DNA from 3 places in the Halomonas sp. ATBC28 genome. Region 3 is predicted to be linked to each of the others. Evidence: predicted binding sites of a transcription regulator. Region 3 holds the regulator's gene; each other region holds the start of a gene.
The links. Region 3 encodes FNR, which switches genes on or off when oxygen is low (the NO sensors DNR and NnrR bind a similar motif). Its sites were predicted from a motif close to TTGATNTANATCAA; they were not measured.
Positions count from the first base shown of each region.

Region 1: E0L35_RS24835 (DUF2933 domain-containing protein) is a predicted target of FNR. The motif match lies at 2,396-2,409, and genes of this name have one in related genera.
Region 2: yegQ (tRNA 5-hydroxyuridine modification protein YegQ) is a predicted target of FNR. The motif match lies at 1,907-1,920, and genes of this name have one in related genera.

Region 1 covers NZ_VCQL01000042.1:3,224-8,562, forward strand. The annotation lists gene E0L35_RS24820 (YCF48-related protein) at 1-738, shown strand, start outside; gene E0L35_RS24825 (cytochrome c) at 791-1,201, shown strand; gene E0L35_RS24835 (DUF2933 domain-containing protein) at 2,572-2,748, shown strand; gene E0L35_RS24840 (hypothetical protein) at 2,789-3,133, shown strand; gene E0L35_RS24845 (APC family permease) at 3,354-4,691, shown strand; gene E0L35_RS24850 (hypothetical protein) at 4,719-5,177, shown strand; gene E0L35_RS24855 (heavy metal translocating P-type ATPase) at 5,170-5,339, shown strand, end outside.
Region 2 covers NZ_VCQL01000007.1:62,073-67,411, forward strand. The annotation lists gene E0L35_RS09555 (D-alanyl-D-alanine carboxypeptidase) at 1-918, shown strand, start outside; gene E0L35_RS09560 (DMT family transporter) at 1,007-1,882, shown strand; gene yegQ (tRNA 5-hydroxyuridine modification protein YegQ) at 2,023-3,414, shown strand; gene E0L35_RS09570 (class III extradiol ring-cleavage dioxygenase) at 3,407-4,144, opposite strand; gene E0L35_RS09575 (DoxX family protein) at 4,237-4,674, opposite strand; gene E0L35_RS09580 (LysR family transcriptional regulator) at 4,753-5,339, opposite strand, start outside.
Region 3 covers NZ_VCQL01000004.1:144,075-149,413, forward strand. The annotation lists gene E0L35_RS05675 (DUF294 nucleotidyltransferase-like domain-containing protein) at 1-1,022, shown strand, start outside; gene E0L35_RS05680 (DNA polymerase III subunit epsilon) at 1,028-1,681, shown strand; gene ttcA (tRNA 2-thiocytidine(32) synthetase TtcA) at 1,944-2,864, shown strand; gene fnr (fumarate/nitrate reduction transcriptional regulator Fnr) at 2,857-3,603, opposite strand; gene hemN (oxygen-independent coproporphyrinogen III oxidase) at 3,688-5,121, opposite strand; gene E0L35_RS05700 (sulfite exporter TauE/SafE family protein) at 5,200-5,339, opposite strand, start outside.

The DNA of each region.
Region 1 (5,339 bases), on a different contig from region 3:
GGCAAACGACTGTTTAAAATTGAGGCTAACCAACTATTCCAGCGTGCCGATGAAGGCATGACCTGGAATGCGATTCCCTTGCCCGAAGACGTGAATGAAGGCCAGTTGCGCGCGGTATCGGTCCCCTCCACTGATCCGCAAGCGCTCTATATCGCAGGCCCCTCAATCGGGGTGCAGCGTAGCACCGACAATGGAGAAACCTGGCAAGAGCTTAGCGCTAACCTACCTAGCCGAGAGGTTACTGCGCTAGCTGTACATCGCCGTCAGAACGAAACACTTTATGCGGTAATTGAAGAAGACGGCATCTACCAAAGCGAGGATGCTGGCACCACCTGGAAAAAAATGGACAGTGGTCCTTCACAAAAGATTAACCGACTCGTCCACTCTGACATGGAAGGCAGCATGCAGACCGGCTGGCTCTACGGGGTATCGGACGATGCGGTGCGTCTATCGATGGACTGCTTTTGCGGTTGGAGACCGACCGGAGCACTTGATGCTGGCAGCGTCTATGATGTGGCTTATAGCCTTGGCAACCCAAAGCGAGTCTATGTGGTTACACAGCAAGGACTATGGCGTAGTGAAACGGGTGGTCAAGAGTGGCAACAAGTAGCTGGTGACGGCACAGAGCTCGTTGCACTCACACTCTCCGCCAAAGACACTCTCTATGGTTTAAACCAGAAAGGGGAACTTCTACACAGTGAAGACGAAGGCCAATCCTGGACTTATCCCGATGCGTAAGCACTGTTTTTTCACTGCCTCATGGCTGACGCTAATGGTTGTGGGGCACGCCATGGCTGAGGACCGTCCTTTTTCAAGCGATACTCCTCAGCTGGAAGACGGAAAAAGAGTTTACCGACAATACTGTGCTAGTTGCCACGGTACACAAGGCGAAGGCATGCCCAACTGGGAAGAGCAAAATGCTCTAGGCGAGTTACCTGCTCCACCACATGGGCCAGAGGGCCATACCTGGAAACACTCTGATGCCATGCTCTACCGAATTATTGCCGAGGGTTGGCGCGACCCCTGGAATAAAACCGATAGGCTAACGATGCCAGCGTATCAGGAAGTTTTGGCTCCCAGCGAGATACGAGATGTGGTGAATTATCTCAAGACATTATGGACACAAGAGCAAAGGCGTCACCAAGCAGACGAAAGTATTGAGAACCCCTTTCCAATACAAACTGGAATACCCCCAGAGTAAATAATAGTGTCTATGCCCTATAACAAATTTTCTTAGTCACCTTATGGGTCACCACACTGTTAGCTACCGTCTCAACCGCCCACTTGTGTTATTAAGTAGAAAACAACCTCTTGGTCCTTTTAACTCCGACAAACCTGCTCCCGGCGAATGCTAGCCCTTACTTAGAAAACCAACTTCGCATTGTCAGCGAATAAATATACACTTTAGCGAATCTCAAATGTTTATGTTGAGACATGGAAGTTAACAAATTTCATATAAAATAAACTTATTACCTAACGACTGAGGCGCCTTCAGGCTTAGTAAGATCGACTGGCTCACTTCACAATAAAGTTTTCGTCGCGCCACATATTTGATCTGAAGGCTGTGGAAGGGAGTTAGATTATTATGTTAGGTAAGCAATATAGTGTTAATAAACAACTAAGAGGTTCATAACGGTGACAACGACCCACTCCAGCGCTCGCGCTTATGGTTGCAAACAGGAGAGTACATATGTCCGTTTGGCTTGTAGATCGTTGACCTGCTCGTGCACATGGGCCTTAGGTGAACGTAAACCTGCTGACTTCGCGATAAGAGATTGACGCGTTTACAGAGCAGGAACATGTCGATACGATTTCCCAGGGATATCTGGGCTATGAACGTATTGGCGGCTATGAAGAGCTTCATGAGCACCTGGGAGTTAGCGTTTCAGACCCTAATGCGACCACCTATCGCCCTGTGCTGGCAATTTTTGCCACTGCGTTACTCATCGATTTTTCTGCCAGTTGGGAGGTTCAGTGCATAATATTCACTGCACGCGTGCTAGAGTATGCCGTAGCCACAGCGATCATACCCCCGGGTCTGCAAAAGCTGCAGGGCGTAGCGAGCTTTAGCGCCATGTTTCTCAACTATGACCTGCACGCCCAGCGCCAAGTCCCCTTCAGTTACGTTTACCTTCACGCCTAGATACTTCCGAAGCTACTAATTGCTGGCCGATACGCTTATCTGGCTGGCTGCGCCACTGGCGCTATTCGTTGGCACCGTGTGACAGGTTCTGTCTTTAAAGCGATATACCTCGATAAACGTGAGCTCAAGTGCGCCTGTGTCGGCAACAGTAATACCCATTAAGCTTTGTATCGCTCACCGAAAACCTAATGATGATGGGAATGAGGCTATGGATACCGCTTGGGTAATTATCGCCTACTTTTTGCGAGGCGCTTGATCAGGATCATATTTCCCTCCGATGCTGTTCAGGTTGCGTTCAGACAAATCATCCATGCTGTTATTGGGGTTATTTATTTGATTTTTCCCAAACCAACGGCCTTAACTGCTGTTGGCTCTTTGGGCGAGTTACTGAGGTGATTATGAGTAACAGTACAAGTAGTCGTTTGCTGATGTTGTGGGTGCCACTTGCTGGGTTTGTCATTTGGGCGGGATACCTGATTGGAACCGAGCACCGTCTCCACCTATTTCAGTTCTTACCTTTCCTCTTTTTGGCAGCATGCCCACTGATGCATATTTTCATGCATAAACACCACGGCGGTCATAAGGACAAAATAGACAAGGACTGAACCACTCTATATATACATGTACGCGCCTGGGAGAAAGACCATGAAAACGACACAACAAGAGCACCGCTTGGGTGTTTCCAAAAACACACTGGTGACTCGGAATTTAAAAATCAAGCCTAGTAAATCCAAACGCATTGAAGAAGCGCTGTCAGATATCGACCGACTCTATGGAATGGATAAGGTGGTCTACAACGAGAAAAACCGAAATATCAGCCTTGCTTACGATGCGCTGAGGCTCTGCATCGATGACGTTGAAAAAATTCTCAAGCTCCATGACATACAGGTCAGCGCTGATCGGTGGAACCGCTTTAAGAAGGAGTATTACCGTTTCGTCGATCAGAACGTTAAAGACAACGCTAAACAGGAACCTTGGAGCTGTCATTAATAGTCATAACGGCTACATGACACAACCAGGAGCAAGACTAGCTAGTTTAGGGTAAGAGCTGCTTGCCTGTGGCCTCGCAAAATCAGACCTTCCGTTAGTCATTTGCCATGTGGCTGCACATAGGTTCTATATTTAATTTATATAGCATCAAAAAACACCGCACAGGAGTCCTCGGCAGTTATTGCTGCTGTGGTTGCCGTTAATACAAGGAGTCGCTTTCATGGTTGGGCAGGATAGAACGCCACAATATAAAGAAAACAGTCTTTCGTTGGTCGGTGCCGTTGCATTAGGCACCGGCGTGATGATTGGGGCCGGTATTTTTGCGCTAACCGGCCAAATGGCCGAAATGACTGGTCGGCTATTTCCTCTAGCCTTTCTGGCCGCTGCCGTCATTGTCTCTTTCAGCGCTTATTCTTACGTTAAAATGTCCAATACCTTCCCATCAGCAGGTGGGATTGGCATGTATTTACAGAAAGCGTATGGCCCGACGCTTCCCACCGCCTTTCATGCCCTCCTGATGTATTTTTCCATGGTGATCGCACAGAGTTTTTTGGCGAGAACGTTTGGTTCCTACACGCTTGAGTTGTTTGACCTGGGGGATCGTTCACTATTTGTGCCCCTACTCGGGGTTGGTTTACTGCTAATAGCCTTTTTGATCAATTTATCCGCCAACCGCTTGATCGAGACCGTCGCCTCGGTGCTCGGATTTATCAAAATAGGTGGCATTATAGTGTTTGGTATTGTCGGCGTGTTTATTGCCGACTCCATCGAAATGGGTGCTGGCAACGATGCACCTACGCCTACGATAACGGGCTTTTTAGGTGCTACGGCGCTCGGCATACTGGCATTTAAAGGCTTCACGACGATTACCAATAGTGGTTCGGAGCTTAAAGATCCTAAGCGGAATCTTGGCAAAGCTATCACGATCTCGATTGCGCTATGCGTGGTGATCTATGCCCTTGTCGGTTTTGCCGTTGCCAGCAACCTATCTTTGCCTGAAATTATCGAAACCCAAGACTACTCCCTGGCCGCCGCTGCCCGTCCCGCACTGGGTGAAGCGGCAGTTGCGTTTACCGTCATTCTCGCCATGTTGGCAACGGCGGGCGGTATCATCGCCAGCGTCTTTGCCGTTTCACGCATGCTCGCCATGCTGACAGAAATGAAGCTGGTTCCTCACCGCCATTTCCACATGCCCGGCAGTGTACAAAAGCATACACTGGTGTACACCATCGTATTTGGCTTAGTGCTCACCGCTTTTTTTGACCTGAGCCGCATCGCAGCATTAGGCATCATTTTCTACCTGATCATGGATATGGCCATCCACTGGGGTGTGCTTCGTCATCTCAAGGACAGAGTGGGGGCTAATCCTGTTATTCCTAGCATTGCCATACTACTAGATGCTGTCGTGTTAATCGGCTTTTTATGGGTAAAAGCCATCTCGGACCCCATGGTGCTCATCGTTGCTGGCGTAGTAATGGCTACTCTTTTACTCGGCGAATGGATTTTCCTATCCAAACGCGACGCTTCAAACGATAGCGAGCACTCTCACACTCATTAACGTTAATAGCGTTATAGGAGGTACCAAATGGACGTTAGAACCTTTGGTGAATTGATCGATTGGACCCGTCAGTTACACGAGCATCTTGCAGCTTGCCTTGCTCATTGCGCCGATATACACGAAGAAGAGCGCGCTCGCATGTTGCTCAATTACTTAGCTGCACAGGAAGCGGAAATGCAGCGCGTTGTGGCGCGCTTTGAACAGACTGCTGACGCGAAAGCATTAAAAACCTACGTTTATGACTATTTGGAGCATAAACCTATCCGTACGCATCGTACCTGCGATGCGCCCTATTCCACGCTAAGTGTTGACGACATTTGCCGAGAGGTTTTTGATTTCCATGAACAAACGATAAACCTTTATCGAACCCTCGTTGGCAAAGCGGAAATTCCTGAGGCTAAAGAGCTCTTAGATTCCCTTTTAGCACTTGAAGAGCACGAAGCCATGCGCCTTGTTCGCCAAACGGGGAGAATGAACGATGTCTGAAGACCATAACGAGACAAAGGTGAAAGACCCTGTTTGTGGCATGGACGTTGATCCCCATACCTCCCGCCACCGTGCCGATCACGCGGGTAAGACTTGGTACTTCTGCTCAGAAAAGTGTCAGGAAAAGTTTATTGCCAAGCCTGATGCGTATCTTGAGCCAAG
Region 2 (5,339 bases), on a different contig from region 3:
CATGCCACCACCTTTCGCAATGCCTCTGGCTTGCCGGATGACGGCCAAATCACCACCGCGCGGGATATGCTCACGCTTTCGGTACGCGTGATGCAGGACTTCCCCCAGTACTACCACTACTTCGGCCTGCAAGAGTTTACCTACCGCGGCACCCGGCACACCAGCCACAATCGATTGGTGCGTGACTACCCAGGTGCCGATGGCCTAAAAACGGGGTTCATTCGCGCCTCTGGCTTTAACGTGGCCACTACCGCAGTGCGCGGTGATCGGCGGCTGGTGGGCGTCGTCATGGGTGGTTTTTCATCCCAGTCCCGGGATACCCATATGGCCAATCTGCTGGATCGTAGCTTCTTGCGTGCGTCGCTACGCGACCAGCAAAGCTGGATGGGTGACACCAGCTTCTCGCGGGAATTTATGGCCTTTGCACCCCCTGCTCAGCCGGTGGCACCACAGCAGCCAGCGCCACGCCAACCCCTGCTGGCGGTGGTCGAAACGTCAACATTGTCACCATCGAGTAACTCTACCCCCTCAACGCCGGTTGTCGATCTTGAAGAACAGCTAGCCGATATTGTCACCATTCAGCGCCCCACGCCGGCAAGCGAAGATCCACAGCCCGACCCACTTCAAGCGTTCATTGAGCGTGAACGCAAGATGGCTTCTGTCACTGAAACGGGCGGTGGCTGGGGGGTGCAAGTGGGTGCTTTCAGTCGTGAAGCCCAGGCACGGCAATTGGCGCAGCAGGCGGCTCAGCGGATTGCTCAGACTTTAGGCGGACGCATTGCTGTAGACACGGTAGAGGGCCAAAACCCTGTTTATCGCGCCCGGCTAATGGCATTGGACGAGCAGCGCGCTCGCCAAGCGTGCCGTGAGCTGCACTCCCAAGGTATGGACTGTATGGTCGTTAACGCCAGCTTGTAAGGGGGGCCGTCATCACCCCGCCAATGGCTAATTGGCGGGGTTTTTCTTTTTTGGCACTTTGTATTGACCAGTGAACAGGGAGATCGCGGTGACAACCTCGCTGAAAGGCATACTCTGCATGTGTTTGGGCGTTCTTTTCCTCGCCCTAGGCGACGCTGTTTCCAAGTGGTTAGGTGAAGTGCACTCGCCACTGCAGATTATTTTCTTCCGTGCCTTGGTATCGCTACCGCTGATTGCGCTGCTTGCCCATTTTGCCGGTGGGTTACGCAAGCTGCGTACGAAACGGCCGGGTGTCCATTTGCTGCGCGGATTGATTTATACCGCCACCATGGTCTGTTTCGTATGGGGGCTAACGCTGCTCCCCCTGGCGGAGGCCACGGCGATTGCCTTTGTGGCGCCGCTGTTTGTGACCCTGCTTTCGGTGCCATTGTTGGGTGAGCGCATTGATCCACCGGTGCTGATCGCATCCTTGGTGGGGTTTGCGGGGGTGCTGATCGTGGTGCGGCCCAACGGCGATGCGTTTCAGATGGGCGCGCTGGTATTGGTGGGGGCGGCGCTATTCTATGCGCTGATGATGATTACCGCCCGGCGCTACGGCGCCCGCGAACACCTCTGGGCAATGCTGTTTTACATGACCTGTGTGCCGCTGGTGGTGACCGCGCTAACGCTGCCCTGGGTGTGGCAGACACCCCAGCCGTGGCACTGGGTAGGCTTTTTCGCCTCGGGAGTATTGGGCGTTGCGGCCACCGCTTTTATCACCTTGGCCTTCCGGTTTGCCCCTGCGGCCATCGCCGCGCCGTTTGATTACACCGCTATGCTCTGGGCGGTACTGCTGGGCTGGTGGTTCTGGGGCGAAATGCCGGATCTCTGGGTCTGGGTAGGCAGTGCCTTGATAATGGGCAGCGGGTTAGCGGTGGCGTATCACGACCGTAGGACAACCCTTAAACGTCGTCCTACCGCTTAACTGACGTCACTCTACCGCCACTTTTTGATCTAGGTCACGGAAGCGGTGAGCTTGCCAAAACGGCGGGTTTGGGCTGGTTATAATCCTGGCCTTTCATCGCAGTCCGCTGCGAGCCATCGTCCTGATTACGGTGACTGTCTATGCAAGCCCCCGAACGACTGAAGCAAGCTCCCGAACTACTTTCCCCTGCAGGCACCTTCAAGAACATGCGTTACGCCTTTGCCTATGGGGCCGATGCGGTTTACGCGGGGCAGCCGCGCTATTCCCTCAGAGTGCGCAACAACGATTTTAAAATTGATAACTTACATCGTGGTATCGAGTATGCCCATGCCCGAGGCAAGCAGTTTTACGTTGCCTCCAATATTGCCCCTCACAACAGCAAACTGAAAACCTATCTCCAGGATATGGCGCCGGTGATCGAGGCAGGGCCCGATGCGCTGATTATGTCGGATCCCGGTTTGATTATGATGGTTCGTGACCGCTGGCCGGATCAACCTATCCACCTCTCGGTGCAATCGAACGTCGTCAACTGGGCTGCCGCCCAATTCTGGCAGCGGCAGGGTATCAGCCGCATCATTTTGTCTAGGGAGCTATCACTGGAAGAGATCGGCGAAATACGCGAACAGTGCCCAGGCTTAGAGATCGAAACCTTTGTTCACGGCGCACTGTGTATCGCCTATTCAGGGCGTTGCCTGCTGTCGGGTTATTTCAATCATCGCGACCCTAATCAAGGCACCTGCACCAACGCGTGTCGCTGGAAATACAACACCATAGCGGCAACCCACGATGACACGGGCGACTTAATAGCCGCCCAAGGAAGTGGTAGCGCTGCGGCCGGCAGCCCAGATGAGCTTTCGGCGCTGATTGAAGACGTTTCCCGCCCTGGCAAGCTGATGCCTGTGCATGAAGATGAACACGGCACCTACATCATGAACTCCAAGGATCTGCGCGCGGTGCAGCACGTGGCTCGGCTGACGCAAATGGGCGTGGCGTCACTAAAGATTGAAGGACGCACCAAGTCCTATTACTACGTCGCGCGTACAGCGCAAGTTTATCGACAAGCCATTGATGACGCCGTCGCTGGGCGCCCCTTTAACAAACGGCTAATGGATGAACTTGAGAACCTGGCGAATAGAGGCTACACCGAGGGCTTCTATCAACGCCATGTGCACGGTGAGTACCAAAGCTATGAGCAGGGGAACTCCATCGGCGTTCACCAACAGTTTGTCGGTGAAGTGCTGGGTTTTGATCCGGCTCGTGGCAGGTTAGAGGTAGAAGTTAAAAACCGCTTTGAAGTAGGGGATGGCATGGAGCTGATGCTGCCAGGTGGCAATCACCGCTTCGTGCTCGAGCATATCGAGAACTTACGAGGTGAAGCGCAGAGCGCAGCACCTGGTTCTGGGCATCGCGTGCGAATCCCCGTTCCCAAGGTCAGCATTACCCCTGAACAGCTTGAGTTTGCGCTGTTAATGCGTGATCTCAAGCCTTCCAGAGCAGCACAACCTGAATCGTTAGGGGTAGCGATCAGCTAAACGCATAAACGTCCATTGCAAGCACACCGTGCTCCACACTGTGGTGTAGCTGTTTTGCGTCACCTCCTGCCCCCATGGCCACCAGTAACGGCTGGAAGTGTTCAGGGGTCGGGTGGTTCTCCCGCGCGTTGGGTGCGTTCTCCCAGCTAAGCAGTGCTTCACGATCATTGGCGATAAGGCGGTCGCTCACCCAAGTGGCAAATACACCTACCCAGGAAGGCATAGGGCTCTCCTGGGGCATGATTTCATACAGGTTATGGGTCAGGCTGCCCGAGCCGATCACCAAAATCCCCTCTTCCCGCAGAGCCGACAGGCGCTCGCCCAGCGTGGCCAGCTCCGCATTGCTCCAGCGCACCGGAAGTGACAGCGAGACAACCGGCACATTGGCGTCAGGAAACATCAGTGAAAGGGGCACCCAGGCGCCGTGATCCAGGCCGCGCTCTACCCGCTCGGCGCCCAGTAACACGGCCAGCCGTTCAGCCAGTTCCGGCTCACCCGGGGCAGGATACTGGCACTCGAAAAGCGCCTGTGGGAAGCCGCCAAAGTCGTGAATGGTTTCTGGCTTGGCGCTGATGCTGACCTTGAGCGCCAGGCTCTCCCAGTGCGCTGAGACCACTACCACCGCCTTGGGCGCAAGCTGCCTACCCAGTTCGCGTAGAAAGGCATGAGCCGGGGTTTTATTGAGGGCCAGCATGGGCGAACCATGGGAAATAAACAGGCTAGGTAACATGAGTGAGTCTCCTCAGCAGCATGGCCAACGCTGGCGGTAAGCAAGCGCTGGCAATAGGGTTAGGCGATAGTTTTAGGCGATAGTTTTAGGTGTTAGGCGAATCGGTTACTTAGCACCCAGCGGCCGCTGCCCAGGCCCGCTTGCACGATTAACGCCAGCGTCCAGAACACCGGGAATTCCCAACCGCCGCCGGCATTTGAGAACATCCAGCCGTTGCCAAGATGCACCCAAGCAGCGCCGAGCAGTACCGGCACCAGTGCCAGGCTCACCCAGCGGGTGTAAACACCCAGAATCAGGGCGGCTCCACCGCCCACTTCCGCGGCAATGGTCAAGTAGGCCAGAAACCCTGGTAAACCCAGTGATTCAAAATAGCCGACGGTGCCCGGTAGGGTAAATACAAACACCTTGAGCAAACCGTGAGCAAGGGCCATCACACCCAGTGCGACGCGCAGTAGCGAGATGGCCTGGGGTTGTAAAGAGTGCTGTACAGAGGGCTGTAGAGAGGGGGCAGAGTGAGTATGCGTTGTCATCGTAGTAGCTTCCATCGAGTGGTTAATGACGCTACTTTACAGCCGGATAAGATCGAGATAATCAGCGTATTTTGCACATCACTGTTGCGTTATTGGCGACAATCCAATGTTCTGCTCCCAAACTGGCGGATCGCCCCACGCCTCGGTGAGCAAGTCGATGAAGCGCTCCACCTTGGCGGGCAGGTAGCGCCGGGCGGGGTAGAGGGCATGAACATCGAGCCGTACCGCTGGCTCATTGGTCAAGATGGGCACTAAACGCCCGCTGGCGATACTCTCTGTGACCAGAAAGCTGGGCTGCTGAGCGATGCCCAGGCCAGCTTCCGCGGCGTGGGTGAGTACATCGCCGTTATTGCTTTCCAGTGGGCCATTGACCGTCAATGACTGCGTGGCAATCTTCCAGTCAGCGCTCTGTTGGCCGCTGCGGTAGCGTAGGCAGTGGTGCTTGGCAAGGGCTTGAATGCTGTCGGGTTCACCGTGGTTGGCAAGATATTCAGGCGAGGCGCAAAACAGTAGGCGGCACCGCGTCAGTCGGCGCGCCACCAGGCTGGAGTCAGGCAGGCTGCCGATACGGATCGCTACGTCGTAACCCTCTTCAAGCAGGTCGACACGGCGGTCGTTCAAATCCAGGCGCACTTCCAGCGCCGGGTGGGTATGCATAAACTGGG
Region 3 (5,339 bases):
GCCTGCAGATCGAGCAGGCGACCAACTTAGAGGCGCTTTCAGCTGCCAGTCAGCGCACCCCGGAGCTGGCCAAAGCGCTGATGGCCCAGGGCGTTAAGCTGCGCTTTGCGATGGATCTGCTTGCGGCACTAAACGGCCGTATTATTAGCAAGGCCTGGGAGTTCACTGTCGATAAGCGCTATCACGAGCAGAGCTGCATGATGGTGATGGGCAGCGAAGGGCGCGGTGAGCAGATTCTAAAAACGGATCAGGATAACGGCTTGATTCTTGCCGATGAAACCCAGTGGCCTGATCTTGCCAGCCATATGCAAACGCTCACCGATACCCTGATTCAGCTTGGTTACCCGCCGTGCCCCGGCAACATTATGGTGTCTAACCCCGAGTGGGTGGCCACGGTATCCCAATGGAAAGGTAATATTGCCAAGTGGGCCAGGGAGCGTGATGGCGATAGCCTGATGAAGCTGGCCATTATGCTCGATGCTCATGGCGTGGCGGGCAACCCGAGCTTGCTTGAGAGCGTGCGCGATGAGCTGTTTGAACGCTGCTCGGGCGATGAGCTGCTGCTTTCCTATTTTGCCCGCACGGCGCTGCGCTTTTCGACGCCGCTGACGCTGTTTGGTTCGCTGAAAAAGCCTCAGCACGGTATCGATATCAAGAAAGGCGGTATTTTCCCTATCGTGCACGGTGTGCGCACCATGGCGCTTGAGCGGCGCATCAAAGCCACCTCGACGTTTGATCGCTTGGATGCCCTGGTTACTGACGGCCGGTTGGATCGCCGTTTTGCCGATGACCTGGGCGAAGCGTTGGCGCTCTTTTCTGAGCTGCGCCTCAAGCAGCAGCTAAGTACGCTGGAAACTTCTGCGGATGCGAAAGAAACTAACGCCCAAAGCAGCAGACGCGCTAACCGTGTCGTGGTGCAGAACCTCTCTTCCCTGGAGCGCGACCTACTGCGCGAAGCGATGCATATTGTCAAAGACTTTAAGCAGCGGCTTTCCCACCGTTACCATTTGGAGTATTCGTGAGCGGAATGCGGCTGTTAGATCGACATGTGACGCTATTTAGCGGCTCGCTGCGCACCTTGTTAAGGCGTGAAAGTGACCGGCGTCGTTGTGCAGATTCCCCCTATGCCTGGCTGTTTCAGCCCTATATGGGCGAAGAGCTGGTGGCGCTCGCCTGCACAGCAACGCCCACGCAATCATCACCTGTGATCAGCGTGGCGGCAGTGGTGCTGAGCCATCAGCAGGTGCATACCAGTCGTGCTTTTGTGATCACCCTTGGTAGCGCAAAGCAGCCCGAGAGCGCAACGCTGCGCCGTCATCACTTGCTGTGCGAGGCGGGGGAGATACTGCCACCAAATAGTGATAACTTGAGCGCGCTAGTAGAATTTATCGGCAATCGGCCCATCGTTGGCTGGCAGTTAGAGAAGCGCATTGGAGCATTGAATGCACTACTCAGTAAGCGGCTGAATTTTGCCCTGCCCAACGCCCAGGTCGATGTGGCAAAACTGCATCAGCGCCAACTGCGCCGTTTGCACCCGGAGGTCGAAGCGCCCAGCAGCTTCGCCCAGGCGTTGGCATGCTGGCAAGTACCCGTCATGGGCATGCAGAGTGTGCTTGGAGAGGCCACCGCCAGCGCACTGCTGTATATGCGCCTGCAGCGTATTATGGCGCAGGTGGCATAGTAGTCTCTTTCGTCGTGGCGAGGACAGCTTTCCGCGAGGGCGCTGTGAACCCCTCCCTGGGCGCTACTTTTGTCATCCATGACAAAAGACCCTCGCTCCAAGCTGCCCTCGCACCGAGGTATGGTGCAGCGGTCAAAATAGTCACTTCCAATTGCGATATCTTGTGTGGCTACGTCTGATTAGTTGGGTCAGGCGGTGAGTGTTGTTAGAATAGTTATTACTTTTTTCTCTCACGCCTTCTACCCTCGGCAGTGCTTATACCATGCAAACTCTTGATCACTTTGATCCTGCTCACCTTGATACGGTTGGAGCCACCCCAGCTGACGCTGAGCACGACCAGCCTGAGCTGGCTGATGCGAAGCAGAAGCGTGAATTTAACAAGCTGCAAAAGCGTCTGCGCCGAGAAGTGGGCAATGCGATCATTGATTATCAAATGATCAATGAAGGTGATCGCGTAATGGTCTGCCTCTCCGGTGGAAAGGACAGCTACACGATGCTGGAGATTTTGCGCAATTTGCAGCGCAATGCGCCGGTCAATTTTTCGCTGGTAGCGGTCAATCTGGATCAAAAACAGCCGGGTTTTCCCGAGCACGTATTGCCTGCGTATCTGGATAAGCAGGGCGTGGAGTACCACATTGTCGAGCGCGATACTTACTCGGTGGTAAAAGAGAAAACCCCGGAAGGTAAAACCACCTGCGCGCTTTGTTCACGGCTGCGGCGCGGCTCGTTGTATGGCTTTGCCGAAGAGATTGGCGCCAATAAGATAGCCCTGGGCCATCACCGGGAAGATATTCTCGAAACACTGTTTCTCAATATGTTCTTTGGCGGCAACCTGAAAGCGATGCCGCCAAAGCTGCTATCCGATGATGGGAAGAATATCGTTATTCGGCCGTTGGCCTACTGCAAAGAGGCTGATATCGCCGAGTTTTCGCGGCTGATGGCGTTTCCGATTATTCCCTGCAACCTGTGCGGTTCACAGCCTAATATGCAGCGTCAGGTGGTCAAAGAGATGCTCGCCGAGTGGGACAAAAAGTTTCCTGGCCGCCTGGAGAGCATGTTCAAGGCTGTCACCAACATTGCCCCTTCCCAGTTGGCCGACCGCAGCCTGTTCGATTTTGAAGGCCTTGAGGCCAAGCAAGCAGAGCTACTGGCGGGGCGTATCCAAGCCTTTAACGTCAGCTAACTGTTTGCTCTTCCTCTTCGGCGAGGGTAATCAAGCGCGGCATATCGAGAATGTTGACCTCTCGCCCGGAGACCGCCACCACGCTCTGCTGCTGAAAGCGGCTTAGTATGCGGCTGACCGTTTCCACCGCTAAGCCCAGGTAGTTGCCGATATCAGCCCTGGGCATTGAGAGGCGAAAGCTGTAAGGCGAGTAGCCCCGGCGACGAAAACGATCCGAGAGGGTAATCAAAAAACTTGCTAGCCGCTGATCGGCGGTTTTACGCGAAAGTAGCCGCATCATACGCCGGTCATCGCGCAACTCTTTGCTCATGCTACGATAAAGCTGGCCACGCAGTTCGGGTAGCTCCTCCGAGAGTAAGTCCAGGCGGTCAAAAGGAATCTCGCAGACGGTGGTCGTTTCCAGGGCGATAACGCTACCGGGGTAATGCTCTTCGTCAATGCCATCCAACCCCACCAATTCACTGGGCAGGTAGAAATTGGTCAACTGCTCGCTGCCGTTACCTTCGGCGGTGATCTGTTTCAAACTGCCCGAACGGACTGCGTAAACGCTGGTAAAGGTGTCGCCCTGACGAAACAGCGGTTCGCCTTTTTTCAGCGGCGCGCGACGACGAATAATGGCGTCGAACTGCCCCACGTCGTCCAGCTCAAGGGCAAGTGGCAGGCACAGTGAGCTCAAACTGCAGGTTTGGCAGCGAGCTTCATGGAGTAGCGAGCGCCGACGGCTCATGGGTTCCAACATGCTTTGCTCCTTGAGAGGGTCCCGCTTATCAATTAGAAAATCCTTACTTATTATAGTCGCTTTAGCATGCCTGCAATAAGGTGATTAAACAATCTTAGAATACTGTTGTCCCGTTTGCCCGGAAAGATGGGTATCAAACGCCATTGCTATATGGCGAATCAGCAGCCGCCCCGTCGGCGTGGCGTTAAGCTGATCACCGCGGCGGGTCAGCAGGCCATCCTGTTCGGCGCTCTGCAGGCGCTCAAGCGCTGGCGCAAAGTAGCGGGGGGCATCGATGTTCCAGCGTTGACTAACGGCGGCCAGGTCAATGCCCATATCGCACATCAGCCGCTCAATCACGTCCCGCCGGATCAGGTCGTCATCACTTAAGCGTATGCCACGCACGGTGGCAAGCTGCCCCTGATCCAGCGTCGCTTCGTAGCTTGCCAGATCGCTCGGGTTCTGCGCATAGACGTCATCAATGCGCGAAATCGCCGATACGCCAAGCCCGATTAAGTCGCACTGAGCATGGCTGGAGTAGCCCTGGAAGTTGCGCTGCAGCGAGCCTTCGCGCTGGGCAATAGCCAGGCTATCGTCAGGGCGGGCAAAGTGATCCATACCGATATGCACATAGCCAGCTGCGGTGAGCATTTCGATGGTGGTGCGCAGAATCGCTAGCTTCTCTTCTCCGCCTGGCAAGTCATCGACATTAATGCGCCGCTGCGGGGCAAAACGCTCGGGCATATGCGCGTAATTAAACACAGAAAGGCGCGCCGGGTTGAGCTCGATCACCTGGCGTAGGGTGTTGGCAAAGCTCTTTTCAGTCTGAAATGGCAAGCCATAAATTAGGTCGAGATTGAGCGAGCGAAAGCCCAGGCGATGCGCCTCCTCCATCAGCGTTTCGGTAAGTACCCGAGGCTGAATACGGTTAATCGCTTTCTGCACCAGCGGGCTTAAATCCTGCACGCCCAGGCTGATGCGATTAAAGCCGAGGGATTCGAGATGGCGCAGCGTAAACACATCCGCTTCGCGAGGATCTATTTCAATTGCGTAATCGCGATCAGCAGACGATGAAAGACCAAAACGTGCATCCAGTCGATCAATCAGGTCGCCCATCTGGTTCAAACTGAGAAATGTCGGCGTGCCGCCGCCCCAATGCAACTGCTCCACCGGTCGTGATGTATCCAAGTGGCGTGCGGTCAGCACCATTTCACGGTCAAGCCGGGCTATATAGGGCTCGGCAAGGGCAGTGTTTTTGGTAGCGATTTTATTACACGCGCAGTAGAAGCAGATCTTGCGGCAGAAGGGCACATGAACGTACAGAGAGAGCGGACGCTTACTGGCATTGCTGCGCTCCAATGCCTGGGTCAGGTCGCCAGGGGTAAATTGGTCGTGAAACGACAGCGCCGTGGGGTAGGAGGTGTAGCGTGGGCCGTTGGTGTCGTAGCGACGCAGTAACGCTTCGTCCCACACCGGCTGCATAGGGGCTGCGGCAGCAGCGGGTGCAAGAGGCAAGGCAGCAGGGGTATGAACGGGCATGAAGGGGCGCTCCGACGTTAGGAAATGCCGCTAGCCTAACCCGTGGTTAGGAGGTAAATGTTGAGCCACGTCATGCTATTAGAGGTTGTGTACCGAAAGCGTCCACAGTTGCCACAGTGCAAAAGCGATAATTGTCAGCGCTGCCACGCTGCGGGTCGCGGGGTGACGTATCAAATGGCTGAGCTGGCGGGCAGCCAGGCCAGTGGCAAGCAGCGCAG